DNA from 4 places in the Gordonia sp. ABKF26 genome. Region 3 is predicted to be linked to each of the others. Evidence: predicted binding sites of a transcription regulator. Region 3 holds the regulator's gene; each other region holds the start of a gene.
What was found. Region 3 encodes LexA, which represses DNA repair genes until DNA is damaged. Its sites were predicted from a motif close to CGAACANNTGTTCG; they were not measured.
Positions count from the first base shown of each region.

Region 1: AB4Z55_RS22320 (DUF222 domain-containing protein) is a predicted target of LexA. The motif match lies at 1,533-1,546, and genes of this name have one in related genera.
Region 2: AB4Z55_RS23050 (DUF222 domain-containing protein) is a predicted target of LexA. The motif match lies at 1,889-1,902, and genes of this name have one in related genera.
Region 4: AB4Z55_RS06765 (DUF222 domain-containing protein) is a predicted target of LexA. The motif match lies at 1,352-1,365, and genes of this name have one in related genera.

Region 1 covers NZ_JBGCVZ010000003.1:4,830,862-4,834,068, forward strand. Annotated here, with positions in the region: gene AB4Z55_RS22310 (ABC transporter ATP-binding protein) at 1-239, shown strand, start outside; gene AB4Z55_RS22315 (ABC transporter substrate-binding protein) at 251-1,330, shown strand; gene AB4Z55_RS22320 (DUF222 domain-containing protein) at 1,572-3,207, shown strand, end outside.
Region 2 covers NZ_JBGCVZ010000003.1:4,999,313-5,002,519, forward strand. Annotated here, with positions in the region: gene AB4Z55_RS23035 (hypothetical protein) at 1-649, shown strand, start outside; gene ykgO (type B 50S ribosomal protein L36) at 717-839, shown strand; gene AB4Z55_RS23045 (NADPH-dependent oxidoreductase) at 943-1,740, shown strand; gene AB4Z55_RS23050 (DUF222 domain-containing protein) at 1,933-3,207, shown strand, end outside.
Region 3 covers NZ_JBGCVZ010000003.1:3,566,830-3,570,036, reverse strand. Annotated here, with positions in the region: gene AB4Z55_RS16475 (phosphoenolpyruvate--protein phosphotransferase) at 1-998, shown strand, start outside; gene lexA (transcriptional repressor LexA) at 976-1,680, opposite strand; gene AB4Z55_RS16465 (LysM peptidoglycan-binding domain-containing protein) at 1,923-2,462, shown strand; gene nrdR (transcriptional regulator NrdR) at 2,562-3,074, shown strand; gene hrpA (ATP-dependent RNA helicase HrpA) at 3,048-3,207, opposite strand, start outside.
Region 4 covers NZ_JBGCVZ010000003.1:1,366,130-1,369,336, forward strand. Annotated here, with positions in the region: gene AB4Z55_RS06765 (DUF222 domain-containing protein) at 1-1,318, opposite strand, end outside; gene AB4Z55_RS06770 (VWA domain-containing protein) at 1,476-2,351, opposite strand; gene AB4Z55_RS06775 (AAA family ATPase) at 2,457-3,207, opposite strand, start outside.

The sequences.
Region 1 (3,207 bases), 1.3 Mb from region 3:
TGGCAGCGATGCACGACCTCGACCTCGTCCTGCGGCACTTCGATTGTGTCGCAGTGGTGTCCGACGGCGGCGTGGTCGCCCAGGGCCGACCCGTCGACGTGCTGACGCCGGATCTGCTGGCGGCCGTCTTCGAGGTGTCCGGGACCGTTGTCACCCACCCGGCGACGGGCCTGCCACACCTCCTGCTGAACTCCCCCAACACTTCTGCTCCCCGAGCTCTGACGACAGACACCCTGTGAGAGGACATCCCTTGAGTACGCGCACCTCCCGAGTCCACCCGACCGCCGCCGTCCTGGTCGCCGCACTGACCCTGGGCGCGGTTGCCGCATGCTCGACCGACAGCACCGCGGCCACCGAAAACACTGTGACGGTGGCCAATTGTGGAGCCGACGTCGATTTCCCCCAGCCGCTCGACCGGCTGTTCGTCAACGACGGTGGCATGATCGCGATCGCCCTGGCGGCGGGCGCCCGCGACAACATGGTGGCGGTCAGTGCGCTCGCCCGCGACAAAGATGTTCTCCGGCTCGAGTACGGACCTCAGGTGGACACCCTGAACGAGGTCGCGGCCGAGCGTCCCACGCTCGAGAACATCGTCGCCGCGAAGCCCCAGGTGCTCTATGCCGGATACAACTACGGCATGAGCGAGTCCCGCGGGATCACGCCGGAGATCCTCGCATCCCACGGCATCGACGTCTACCAGCTGTCCGAGGCGTGCCGGCAGGTCGAGGGTGAGGCGCAGCGCGGCACCATGGACCCGTGGGTCGCGCTCGACACCGACCTGCGCAACATCGGAACCATCACCGGCAACCCGGACCAGGGCGCCGCCGCGGCCGACGAGGTCGCCGACCGCCTCGAGAAGCTCCGCGCCGCACCGCAACCCGCCGACAAGCCCACGGTCTTCGTCTTCGACAGCGTCTCCGACACCATCTTCTCCTCCGGGTCCTACGGCGGCCCGCAGGGCATCATCGACGCCGCGGGCGCCCGCAATGCGACCGAGGACATCGACGACACGTGGACCGCCGTCAGCTGGGAACGGCTCACCACCGCGGACCCCGACGTCATCGTGTTCGTGGACTACCCCGGTCAGACGGTCGAGGAGAAGATCGCCGCGCTGCGGTCCAACCCGGCCAGCCGCAATCTCAAGGCGGTACGCGAGAACCGATTCGTGAACCTGCCGTACGCAATGTGGGTGTCGAGCCCGCTGAACATCGACGCCGCCGAGATCATGCGCAATGTCCTCGAGAACCACGGCCTCGCACCGGAATCCGGAATCACCCCGAGCCTCGACGTCGCGCAGCTGGACCTCGGGGGCAACAACTGGCTGCAGTGAGTCGCCGAACGCCCGTAGAGCACGCGGGCGGCGGCGATTGTCGTGCCGCCGCCCCTGGGGGATCCAGTGCGCCCACCGTCGATGTTCGCAACACCTGACTGCATTCAGGCCCCTACCATGAGGCACCGACAACTCTTGGCCGACGAATACCGTTGCACAACAGAGCTTTAGAGGTTGCGATGTAGCCGTGTCGGTGTACACTCGAACGTACATTCGCAGCAACGGTTCTCGGGGGGTGGCCATGTCTGACGAATCAGCCACGCCGAAACCGCGAGCCGTCGAACTCGTCACCGAGTTGCATGCGATCCTCGACGAACTGCAGTCCGTGGACCTGGCGCCATGTGCCGACGCCGAGTTGACTGACGTGGCAGCCGAGACCGAACGTGCCATCGCACGGTTGACAGTCGCCGGTGACCGGCAGATCGATCAGGTCGAGGCTCGCGACCTGCCCCGCAAGGCCGGCTGCCGCACGCTCATGCAGTTCATGACCCATCGGCTGCGGGTGTCGAACCCGATGCGGCGTCGTAAGCAGATGGACGCCACCGCCACCCGCACCAGCCTCGGCGGCGAGGTCCTACCGCCCGAACACCCCTGCCTCGCTGAGGCGTTCGCTGCGGGAGCGGTTGGCTCTGCACACGTGCAGGCCGCCCTCGATGTCCTCGACCGGATTCCCCACGCCGTCGAGCATGATGTGAAAGTCGCTGCCGAGCGTCAGATGGCCGAGATCGCCGCCGATCACACACCCGCCGACATCACCCAACTCGGCGCGCGGCTCCTCGCTCACCTCGACCCCGACGGCACCCTGTCCGACGACACCGACCAGAAACGGCGCCGCGGCCTGTGGATCGGACGCCAACGCGCCGACGGCACCGCCACCATCTCCGGCACCCTCACTCCCGCACTCCACGCCCGGCTCACGATGATGTTCGCCGTCTGGGGCAAACCCGGACTCAACAACCCCGACGACCCCGCCTCACCCAGCGGACCGGCCGGCACCGCCGACCCCGACGCCCTGGCCACCGCAGCCGACCGCGACCAACGCACCCCCGCCCAGACAAATCACGACGCCCTCGACGCCGCACTGGCCGCCGGTTTCGCCGACGGGATTCTCGGAACGTCGCACCGCGGCCTGCCCGCCCATCTGATCATCAAAGCCGATCTGGGCGACCTGATCCGCGAAGCCGGACTCGCCACCACCGCCACCGGCACCCTGCTGCCCATCGCTGACCTAGTCGCGATGGCCGGCGAGGTTCAGCCGTGGTTGGCGATCTTCAAGGACGCCACCGCCGTCCCGCTGTACTTCGGGCGAGGCAGACGTCTGGCGACCCGCGAACAACGCCTCGTGTCCTTCGCGCGCCCCGACGGTGAAGTGTGCTCGGCACCCGGCTGCGATCAGCCCGCCACCCAGGTCGAACTCCATCACGCCCACAAGGACTGGGCCAAGGGCGGTCTCACCGACATCGACGACCTCGCACCCGCCTGCCCACGACACAACCGCATGGTCGGCGACGCACCCGGGCAATACACCACCCGAATCGCACGGACCGGACCCGACGAAGGCCGCTGCATCTGGCGACTCAACGCCGAACCCGGCGCACCACCCAACCCCGAACACCTCAACCGCCGACCCGACATACCCCGGCGGTTCGCCGAACACCTACGCGACATACGCGCCGAGATCCACGGACCGACCACCCGAGGGTTTCGCAGACTCGGTCGCCGGACCCTTCGTGACGCGCCCTCCGCAAGCTTCGGGCGCTCCTCAGGGGGCAAAGGGCCCGGCGACCAGTCGCGCCCCGACGCCGTCGGCAATGGCGACAGCGGTCGGCGTCTCGAACTCGCCTACCGCGAACTCGTCCACCCGCGAACACTGCCGA
Region 2 (3,207 bases), 1.4 Mb from region 3:
GAACACCCGCTACTTCCCCGCCCTCCTCCCGGTCTCCACCGACACCGATCCACTCGCCGAACTCGACGACGGACGCATCCCGACCCTCGACGAGCTGCGCCTACACAACGGGACCGTGTACCGCTGGAACCGGCCGGTCTACGACATCCACGAGGGCCAGGCCCACCTCCGCGTCGAGAACCGCGTGCTGCCCGCCGGCCCGACGGTCGTCGACACGATGGCCAATGCCGCCTTCTACTACGGTGTCGTCCGCGGTCTCGTCGAGTCCGACCGCCCGCTGTGGTCGCGGATGTCGTTCAATGCCGCCGCCGAGAACCTGCAGTCCGGCGCACGCGCCGGGATGGAGTCCCAGTTGTACTGGCCCGACGTCGGCTGGGTCCGGCCCGACGAACTCGTCCTCCGCCGGCTCCTCGTGCTCGCCGAGGACGGACTGCGTCGGTTCGGGGTCTCCGACAAGGCCCGCAAGCGCTACCTCTCGGTCATCGAGGGCCGCTGCATCTCTCGTCAGACCGGGTCGGTCTGGCAACGCCAGGCCGTGGCGGCCCGCGAACGCGCGGGCGAGAGCCGGGCGCAGGCCTTGCAGGGAATGCTGCGCGACTACGTGACCCAGATGCACGAGGGCGAGCCGGTACACACCTGGGAGGTCTGAGACCCGGCCGTCGACCCGAGGCGACGGAGCTGCTTTAATGGAAACAATTTCCATTAAGGAGGCTCCGTTGAAGGTCCGTGCATCCATCCGTTCGTTGAAGACCCAGCCCGGCTCGCAGGTGGTCAAGCGCAAGGGACGCATCTACGTGATCAACAAGGGCAACCCCAGATTCAAGGCGCGCCAGGGTTGATGGCCGGCGCGGAGGGCGACGTTCCGCTCGCCGCCGCGGGGACTTCCGCCCAGTCCGCGCGAGAAGGTTGTCACACCGGTCCCCGCGCATCAGCATGCTCGGCATGACCATCACCGAACGCTACGCCGACCCCGAAGCCACCCTCGACGTGGTCAGCGAGGTCCTCGGCGTTCAGCTGGCGCACCGTTCGGTCCGTCGGTTCCTGCCGGATCCCGTCGATGATGCCCGGCTCCACGCCATCGTCGCGGCGGCACAGTCGGCCCCGACAGCGTCGAACCTGCAGGCGTGGAGCGTGATCGCGGTGCGAGATCCGGATCGCAAGCGCCGGTTGTCGGTGCTGGCCAACAACCAGGGGTTCATCGACGACGCGCCGCTGTTCCTGGTCTGGGTCGCCGATCTCGGCCGTGCCCGGCGCCTCGCTACGCGCCGGGCAGTGCCGCTCGATGCGACCGACTATCTGGAATCCACGATCATCGGGTTCGTCGACACCGCACTCGCCGCCCAGAACGCGGTCGTCGCCGCCGAATCACTGGGCCTCGGCACGGTGTTCGTCGGCGCAATCCGTAATCACCCCTTAGAGGTGGCCGACGAGCTGAGATTGCCCGACCATGCGATCGCAACCTTCGGGCTGGCGATCGGCCGACCCGACCCCACCGAGCCTGCGGGCGTCAAACCCCGCCTCCCCCAAGCCGCCGTTCTCCACCGGGAGACCTACGACGCCGCGGCCGCGGACTCGCACGTCGATACCTACGACGAAACCCTGACCGGATACAACAGCCGGCATGGCCTCGACGGCGACTGGAGCACAAGGGTTCTCGCCCGGCTCGCCGGCGCAGAGTCGTTGCACGGTCGGGAGAACCTACGTGCCCAATTAGAAGCGCGCGGGCTGCCGTCGTGGTGACAACGCCCGGTTGACTGCAACGAGGATGTTCGTTGTTCCGCTAGGTTATATCTGTTGCCGCCGACAAGCTCCCTTCACCATCACAAGAGACCATACAGATTGCTGGACAGAGCTTTTCGCGACCAGATGCGCCGAGATCGTGTACACTCGAACGTACATTCGCAGCAACGGCTCCCGGGGGAGGTGACCGTCATGGCCGACACGACACACGTCGACGACGATTCGGCGGCGCCGCAACCGCGTGCCGTCGAGCTGGTGGCCGAGCTGCATGCGATTCTCGACAAATTGCAGACTGTGGACCTGTCGCCGTGTACCGATGCCGAGTTGATTGACGTGGCAGCCGATACCGAACGTGCCATCGCACGCCTGACCGTTGCCGGTGACCGGCAGATGGATCAGGTCGAAGCCCGCGACCTCCCCCGCAAGGCCGGCTGCCGAACCCTCATGCAGTTCATGACCCACCGGCTGCGGGTCTCCAACCCGACGCGCCGACGCAAGCAGATGGACGCCACCGCCACCCGCACCAGCCTCGGCGGTGAAATCTTGGAACCCGAACACCCCTGCCTGGCTGAGGCATTCGCGCGAGGCGCCGTCGGCACCGCACACGTCCAATCCGCCCTCGACGTCCTCGACGTCCTCGACCGCATCCCGAACGCTGTCGACCACGACGTGAAAGTCGCTGCGGAACGGCAGATGGCCGAGATCGCCGCCGACCACACACCCGCCGACATCACCCAATTGGGCGCGCGCTTGTTGGCCCATCTCGACCCGGACGGCACCCTGTCCGACGACACCGACCAGAAACGACGCCGCGGCGTGTGGATCGGGCGGCAACGCGCCGACGGCACCGCCACCATCTCCGGCACCCTCACCCCTGAACTCGCCGCCCGACTCACGATGATGTTCGCCGTCTGGGGCAAACCCGGACTCAACAACCCCGACGACCCGAACTCGCCCAGCGGGCCGGCCGGCACCGCCGATTCCGACGCCCTGGCCCTCGCAGCCGACCGCGACCAACGCACCCCCGCCCAGACCAATCACGACGCACTGGACGCCGCACTCACCGCCGGTTTCGCCGACGGCACGCTCGGAACCTCGCACCGCGGGCTGCCCGTGCAACTGATCATCAAAGGCGACCTCAATGATCTGATCCGTGAAGCCGGACTCGCCACCACCGCCACCGGCACCCTGCTGCCCATCCCCGACCTGATCGCGATGGCCGGCGAGATCCAGCCGTGGTTGGCGATCTTCAAAGACGCCACCGCGGTGCCGCTGCATTTCGGTAGGGGCAAGCGTCTCGCCACCCGCGAACAACGCCTCGTCTCCTTCGCCCGCCCCGACGGTGAAGTCTGTTCCGCACCCGGATGCGACCAGCCCGCCACCCACGTCGAACTCCATCACGCCCAGAAGGATTGGGCCAAGGGTGGTCTCACCGACATCGACGACCTCGCCCCGGCCTGCCCGCGG
Region 3 (3,207 bases):
GGGCGCGAGTCGAGGAGGATCGTCGGCACGCCGAGCTCGTCGCCGGGTGGACGGGTCCGGGGCAGACCGCCGACGGCATCGCCGTCTCGGTGCTCGCCAATGTCGCCGACGGATCGTCGGCGCGGGCCGCCGCCGGGCACCCGGTCGAGGGCGTCGGACTCTTCCGCACCGAACTCGCCTTCCTCGAACGCGCCGACGAACCATCGGTCGACGAGCAGGCGGCGATCTACCGCGAGGTACTCGATGCCTTCGACGGCCAGAAGGTGGTGATCCGTACCCTCGACGCCGGCTCGGACAAGCCCTTGAGGTTCGTGACCCACCCAGACGAATCCAATCCCGCGCTCGGTGTCCGTGGGGATCGAATCGCCCTGGCGCATCCCGAGATCCGAGCCCACCAGCTCGACGCGATCGCGCACGCCGCGTCGGGTTCCGACGTCGCGCCGTGGGTCATGGCGCCGATGATCGCCTCGCCGTCCGAGGCGCGCGCCTTCGCCGCGGAGGTCCGCGGCCGGGGCCTGGTCGCCGGGGTCATGATCGAGGTGCCCGCGGCCGCCATCCTGGCCGAGGCCGTGCTCGCCGAGGTGGACTTCGTGTCGATCGGCACCAACGATCTGACGCAGTACACGATGGCGGCCGATCGGATGTCGGCCGATCTCGCCGGATTGACCGATCCGTGGCAGCCTGCGGTGCTCAGCCTGATCGCGGGTGTCGCCGCAGCGGGTGTCCGCCAGGGCAAGCCGGTCGGGGTGTGCGGTGAGGCGGCTGCCGATCCGAATCTCGCCTGCGTGCTCGTCGGTCTCGGGGTGACCTCGCTGTCCAGCGCGCCGACCGCGGCCGCCGCGGTGGGGGCTCGGCTCGGCGAGGTGACCGCCCAGGACTGCCGCGCCGCCGCCGACGCCGCGCTGGCCACGTCCGACCCCGCCGCGGCGCGAGAAGCTGCCGCGGCGGTGCTCGACCGTTCGGTCGGGGGAGAGGTCAGACTCGCCGCATCACGGTGACGACCTTGCCGAGGATCACGGCGTCGTTGCCCGGGATGGGATCGAACAGCTCGTTGTGCGGCATCAGCCACACATTGGCGCCCTGACGCTTGAAGGTCTTCACGGTGGCCTCGCCGTCGATCATCGCTGCGACGATGTCGCCGTTGTCGGCGACGTTCTGCTGCCGCACGACGACCCAGTCGCCGTCGCAGATGGCGGCGTCGATCATCGACTCGCCCACGACGCGCAGCAAGAAGAGCGAGCCCTCGCCGACCAGCTCGCGAGGAAGCGGGAACACGTCCTCGACCGCCTCCTCGGCCAGGATCGGGCCACCGGCCGCGATCCGGCCGAGGACCGGCACGAAGGTCGGCTCGGGCAGCCGGCCGGCCGACGGGGTCTCCGGCGACGGCGATTCGCTCGGCGCGATGTTGACCGCACGCGGCCGGTTCGCATCCCTCTTGAGCAGACCCTTGCGCTCGAGGGTCCGTAGCTGGTGGGCGACCGACGATGTCGAGGCCAGGCCGACCTCGTCGCCGATCTCGCGGATGCTCGGCGGGTAACCGCGCTCGCGTACCGAGCGGCGGATGACTTCCAGGACCCCGAGCTGGCGCGGGGTGAGTGAGGCCTCGGCGGCGGCGACGTCGATAGGGGCCTCGTCGTCGGCTCCCCGCGCTCGGCCGCGCCTATCGCCGGTGTCACTCATGTTCGGTTCCTCTCGTTTTCGGAACGTGCTGGTAGATGGCCCGTGGGGATGTTCAGCCGCGTCCGAGCCTAGCGGAGTGCGACCTGCACCTCAAACATTTGTTCGATGTGTCGCGAGACTTTGTCGGTGCGCCGTGCTACAAATTCGAACATCAGTGCATCGAACATCTGATCGAAGTTCGAACACCGAACGCCAGACACCCGAACACCCGAAGATCCCGCACCGAACACCCGGAGGGCACCATGCGCACCGCCACTCTCGTCGCTCCCGTCCGTACCGAGCGTCCCGACACCATCCGGGCGCGCACCGACCGCGCCGACCGTATCCGGACCCGGACCCCGCTGTCCGACGGTTCTCGGCCCGTCGACAACCGGCCGGCAGGCAACCGTCCGGTGGGCGGGTCGCCACTGACGCCACGCGTCGGCGGCACGCACTGCGGCTCCCCGGTGGGTGCCCGGGGCCGCGGGCCGGTCGGTCCGGATGCAGCGGTGTTCCGTCGCCGTCGCCGCACCGCCGTCGCGGTCCTCGCCGGCGTCGGCCTCGCGTTCGTCGTGTGGGTGTTCGGTGTCGTCGGTCAGAACTATTCGGACTCGATGACGCCCGCCGCGGTGAGCGCAGAGGTCGTCCACGTGCGCGCCGGGGATTCCCTCAGCACGATCGCCGGCCGGGTGGCGCCCGAGATGCCCCGCGACATCGTGATCGACGAGATCGTCGCGATGAACGATCTGCCGTCGAGTGCGCTGCAGGTGGGTCAGCCCCTGCTCACCCCCCGGTACCGCTGAGGCCGGGCGGTATCCTCGATGTCACAGGGGCCGGCCGAGAAGCGGCCGGGCGCACGGTTTCGGTGCGTTCCAGCGTCCCGCGACCTGCGTGAGGACACGATGCGCTGCCCCTTCTGCAAGAACGACGACACCAAGGTCATCGACTCGCGTGTCGCAGATGAAGGGCAGGCCATCCGACGGCGTCGCTCGTGTGTGGAGTGCGGGCGCCGATTCTCCACGGTGGAGAGCGCCGTGCTCGCCGTGGTCAAACGCAACGGGGTCACCGAGCCGTTCAGTCGCGAGAAGGTCATGCGCGGTGTGCGTCGTGCCTGTCAGGGCCGGCACGTCGCCGAGGACGCACTCGCGCAACTCGCCCAGCAGGTCGAGGACACGGTGCGCGCGAGCGGATCGGCCGAGATCCCCAGCAACGAAGTCGGTCTCGCGATCCTGGGTCCGCTGCGTGATCTCGACGAGGTGGCGTACCTGCGGTTCGCGTCGGTGTACCGGTCGTTCGACTCGGTGGACGACTTCCAGCGCGAGATCGACGATCTGAAGTCGTCGGCGTCCGGTGGCGGACGTGTCGAGACCGCCACCACCGATCCCGTCTCAGCCGAGTCGGTCCAGAGCTCGTAGGACGCGCTTCTCCGACACGGGGAACGCGGTACCGAGACGCTCGGCGAACAACCCGACCCGTAGTTCCTCGACGAGCCACTGCGCCTCGTCGTCGACGATCGCCCGTCGGTGCTCAGGGACCTGTTCGAGCCGT
Region 4 (3,207 bases), 2.2 Mb from region 3:
ACCGGACGATCCGGGTGGTGTATTGCCCGGGTTGGTCGCCGACCATCCGATTGTGGCGGGGGCAGGCCGGGGCGAGGTCGTCGATGTCGGTGAGACCGCCCTTGGCCCAATCCTTGTGGGCGTGATGGAGTTCGACGTGGGTGGCGGGCTGATCGCAACCGGGCGCCGAGCACACTTCCCCGTCGGGGCGGGCGAAGGAGACGAGGCGTTGTTCGCGGGTGGCCAGACGTCTGCCTCTACCGAAGTACAAGGGCACGGCGGTGTGATCTTTGAAGATCGCCAGCCACGGCTGAACCTCGCCGGCCATCGCGATCAGGTCAGCGATGGGCAGCAGGGTTCCGGTGGCGGTGGTGGCGAGTCCGGCTTCGCGGATCAGGTCACTGAGGTCGGCTTTGATGATCAGATGGGCGGGCAGGCCGCGGTGCGATGTTCCGAGAATCCCGTCGGCGAAGCCGGCGGTGAGTGCGGCGTCGAGCGCATCGTGATTCGTCTGGGCGAGGGTGCGGCCGTCACGATCGGCTGCGAGCGCGAGGGCGTCGGGGTCGGCGGTGCCGGCGGGTCCGCTGGGTGAGTTGGGGTCGTCGGGGTTGTTGAGTCCGGGTTTGCCCCAGACGGCGAACATCATCGTAAGCCGGGCAACTAGTTCGGGGGTCAGGGTGCCGGAGATCTTCGCGGTGCCATCGGCGCGTTGGCGGCCGATCCACAGGTTGCGGCGCCGTTTCTGGTCGGTGTCGTCGGACAGGGTGCCGTCCGGGTCGAGATGAGCAAGCAACCGCGCACCGAGCTGGGTGATGTCGGCCGGTGTGTGATCGGCAGCGATCTCGGCCATCTGCCGTTCGGCAGCGACTTTCACGTCGTGTTCGACGGCGTGGGGGATCTGGTCGAGGACGTCGAGGGCGGCCTGGACGTGCGCGCTGCCGACAGACCCTGCGGCGAATGCTTCGGCCAGGGTGGGGTGTTCGGGTGGTAGGACCTCGCCACCCAGGCTGGTGCGGGTGGCGGTGGCGTCCATCTGCTTACGGCGGCGCACAGGGTTGGATACCCGCAGCCGGTGGGTCATGAACTGCATGAGCGTGCGGCAGCCCGTCTTGCGGGGAAGGTCGCGGGCCTCGGCCTGATCGATCTGCCGGTCACCGGCCACGGTCAGTCGCGCGATGGCGCGTTCGGTGTCGGCTGCGACCTCGGTGAGTTCGGCATCGGTACACGGAGACAGGTCCACGGTCTGCAGTTCGTCGAGGATCGCATGCAGGTCGGCCACCAACTCGACCGCACGAGGGGTCGGCGCGTCGGTGCCGTCGTGCCGTTGGGTATCTGTCATGACGGCCACCCCCCCCGGCGAGAGCCGTTGCTGCGAATGTACGTTCGAGTGTACACGAACGGGAACGCATGGCAAGACCAAAAATACTGTTGTGCAACCGTATTCGACGGCAATAGATTGTCGGGGCCATGTGATAAGGGCGGTTATCCGCCACCGCCTAGGCGAAGATCGCCTGGAGTGCGGGCACCACGTCGTGGTGGTCCCGGATCGGCCGGCACCGGCCCCGGCCGATGAGCGCCAAGTCCTTCCCGAGTTCGGCGTCGTGCTCCCCCGAGATGTCGAGCAGCACGTCGAGACGGGGGAGTCGGCCGGCCACGTCCCGGGGGTCGGGTCCCGCGTTGTGGACGCAGTCGCTCAACAGGATCACGCGAGCGTCTGCGCGAGGTGCGCCGGCCAGCTGTTCGAGGGCGGTCTGCAGCGGGAAGGCCACGTTGGTCAGGCCCTGTGCGGGCAGTGCGAGGAGTTCGTCGACGAGTTGTTCGGTGGTGACCGGTCGGCCGAGAGGGACGATGAGCGCGGCGTCGGACCAGAAGGCGATAACGGCGAGGTCGTCGCGACCGAGTTCACCGGCGAGTGCGCCGGCTGTCGCGGCCGCGGTGCGGACCTGCTCGCCGCGGGCGGAGCCGGACACGTCGACCGCCAGCACGATGGAGCGTCGGCGCCGGACGCGCTCGCGCACGCGGATGTCGTCGTCCTCGGGAATCGGGTTGCCGATGAGTGCCTCGAGGGTCGCGTCGAGATCGAGCTCATCGGAGCCACCCCGCCAACGCTGGGTCGTGAGTACACCGTTGGCGCTGCGGCGTGCGTTCCGTGTCTCCACGGGACGTGCGAGTCGGAGTCGTCTGGCGAGTCCGATCGCCCGCTCTCGCGCGACCGGGTCGGTCTGTGCCGCAGGGGAATCGTCGTCACGGGTACCTGCGTCATCGGTGACCGCGACGACCGCACCCGAGGTCCCGCGGGGCACGTCCCGGGCACGTCCACGTCGACCGATCGGGACGACGGCGCCGCCGCGGCCCGCGGGCTCGAACAGCATCGGGCTTTCCGACAGCTGTTTGGGTCTGCGCCGCAGTGGCTTCCGTCGACGGGGTTGAGTGCTGACCGAATCGCGCCGGAGCGGTGAATCGGCGTCGACCGCTCTTCAACCCGGGTCGGCCGCCGCCGGCGCCAGTAGGAAGTGGTTCTGCCAGATCTCGCCGAGCACCTGTTCGGCGGTGGTGAACGCGACGTCGTCGAGATGGATCCGCCCGGACAGGGCAACCTGCATGGCGTCGAGGAAGGTGGCGGTGTACGCCGACGGCAGGTCGCGTGGCGGTTCGACCGCGTCGTCGACCGGGACGGTTGTGCCGCGCATCTCGCACAGCTGGTGCGCGAGGAGTGCGGTGTCGATCGCTCCGCGTACGCTGCTGCCCTGACGGACGGCGTCGTGTCGACGGGTGTCGCGGGTGACGGCGACGGCATCCGCGACCACTCTCGCCGACGACAATTCTGTCCTGCGCGAAACGATCTCGCGCTCCGCCGCGTCGTCCTGATAGTCGACGACCAGCCGGCACATGCGATCGTAGACCGAGGTCGACAGGCGCGTGGTGCCGACATTGTCGAAGGGATTCATCGACGCCACGATGCGAAAACTTGGCTGGGCGGCGATGGTGCCGACGCGCGGGACGGTGATGGTCCGCTCGGCCATCGCGGTGAGCAGAGTGTCGATGGTGTCCTCCGGCGCGCGGTTGAACTCCTCGACATAGAGGAACCCGCCGGCGCGCATGGCCTCGATGAGCGGGCCGTCGACGAAGTTGTCGGGGGAGTAGTCCTCGCGCAAGACCCGCGCCGGGTTGTGGTGCCCCACCAGGCGTCCGGGAGTCAGGTCGGCATTGCCCTCCACCAGGACGAGT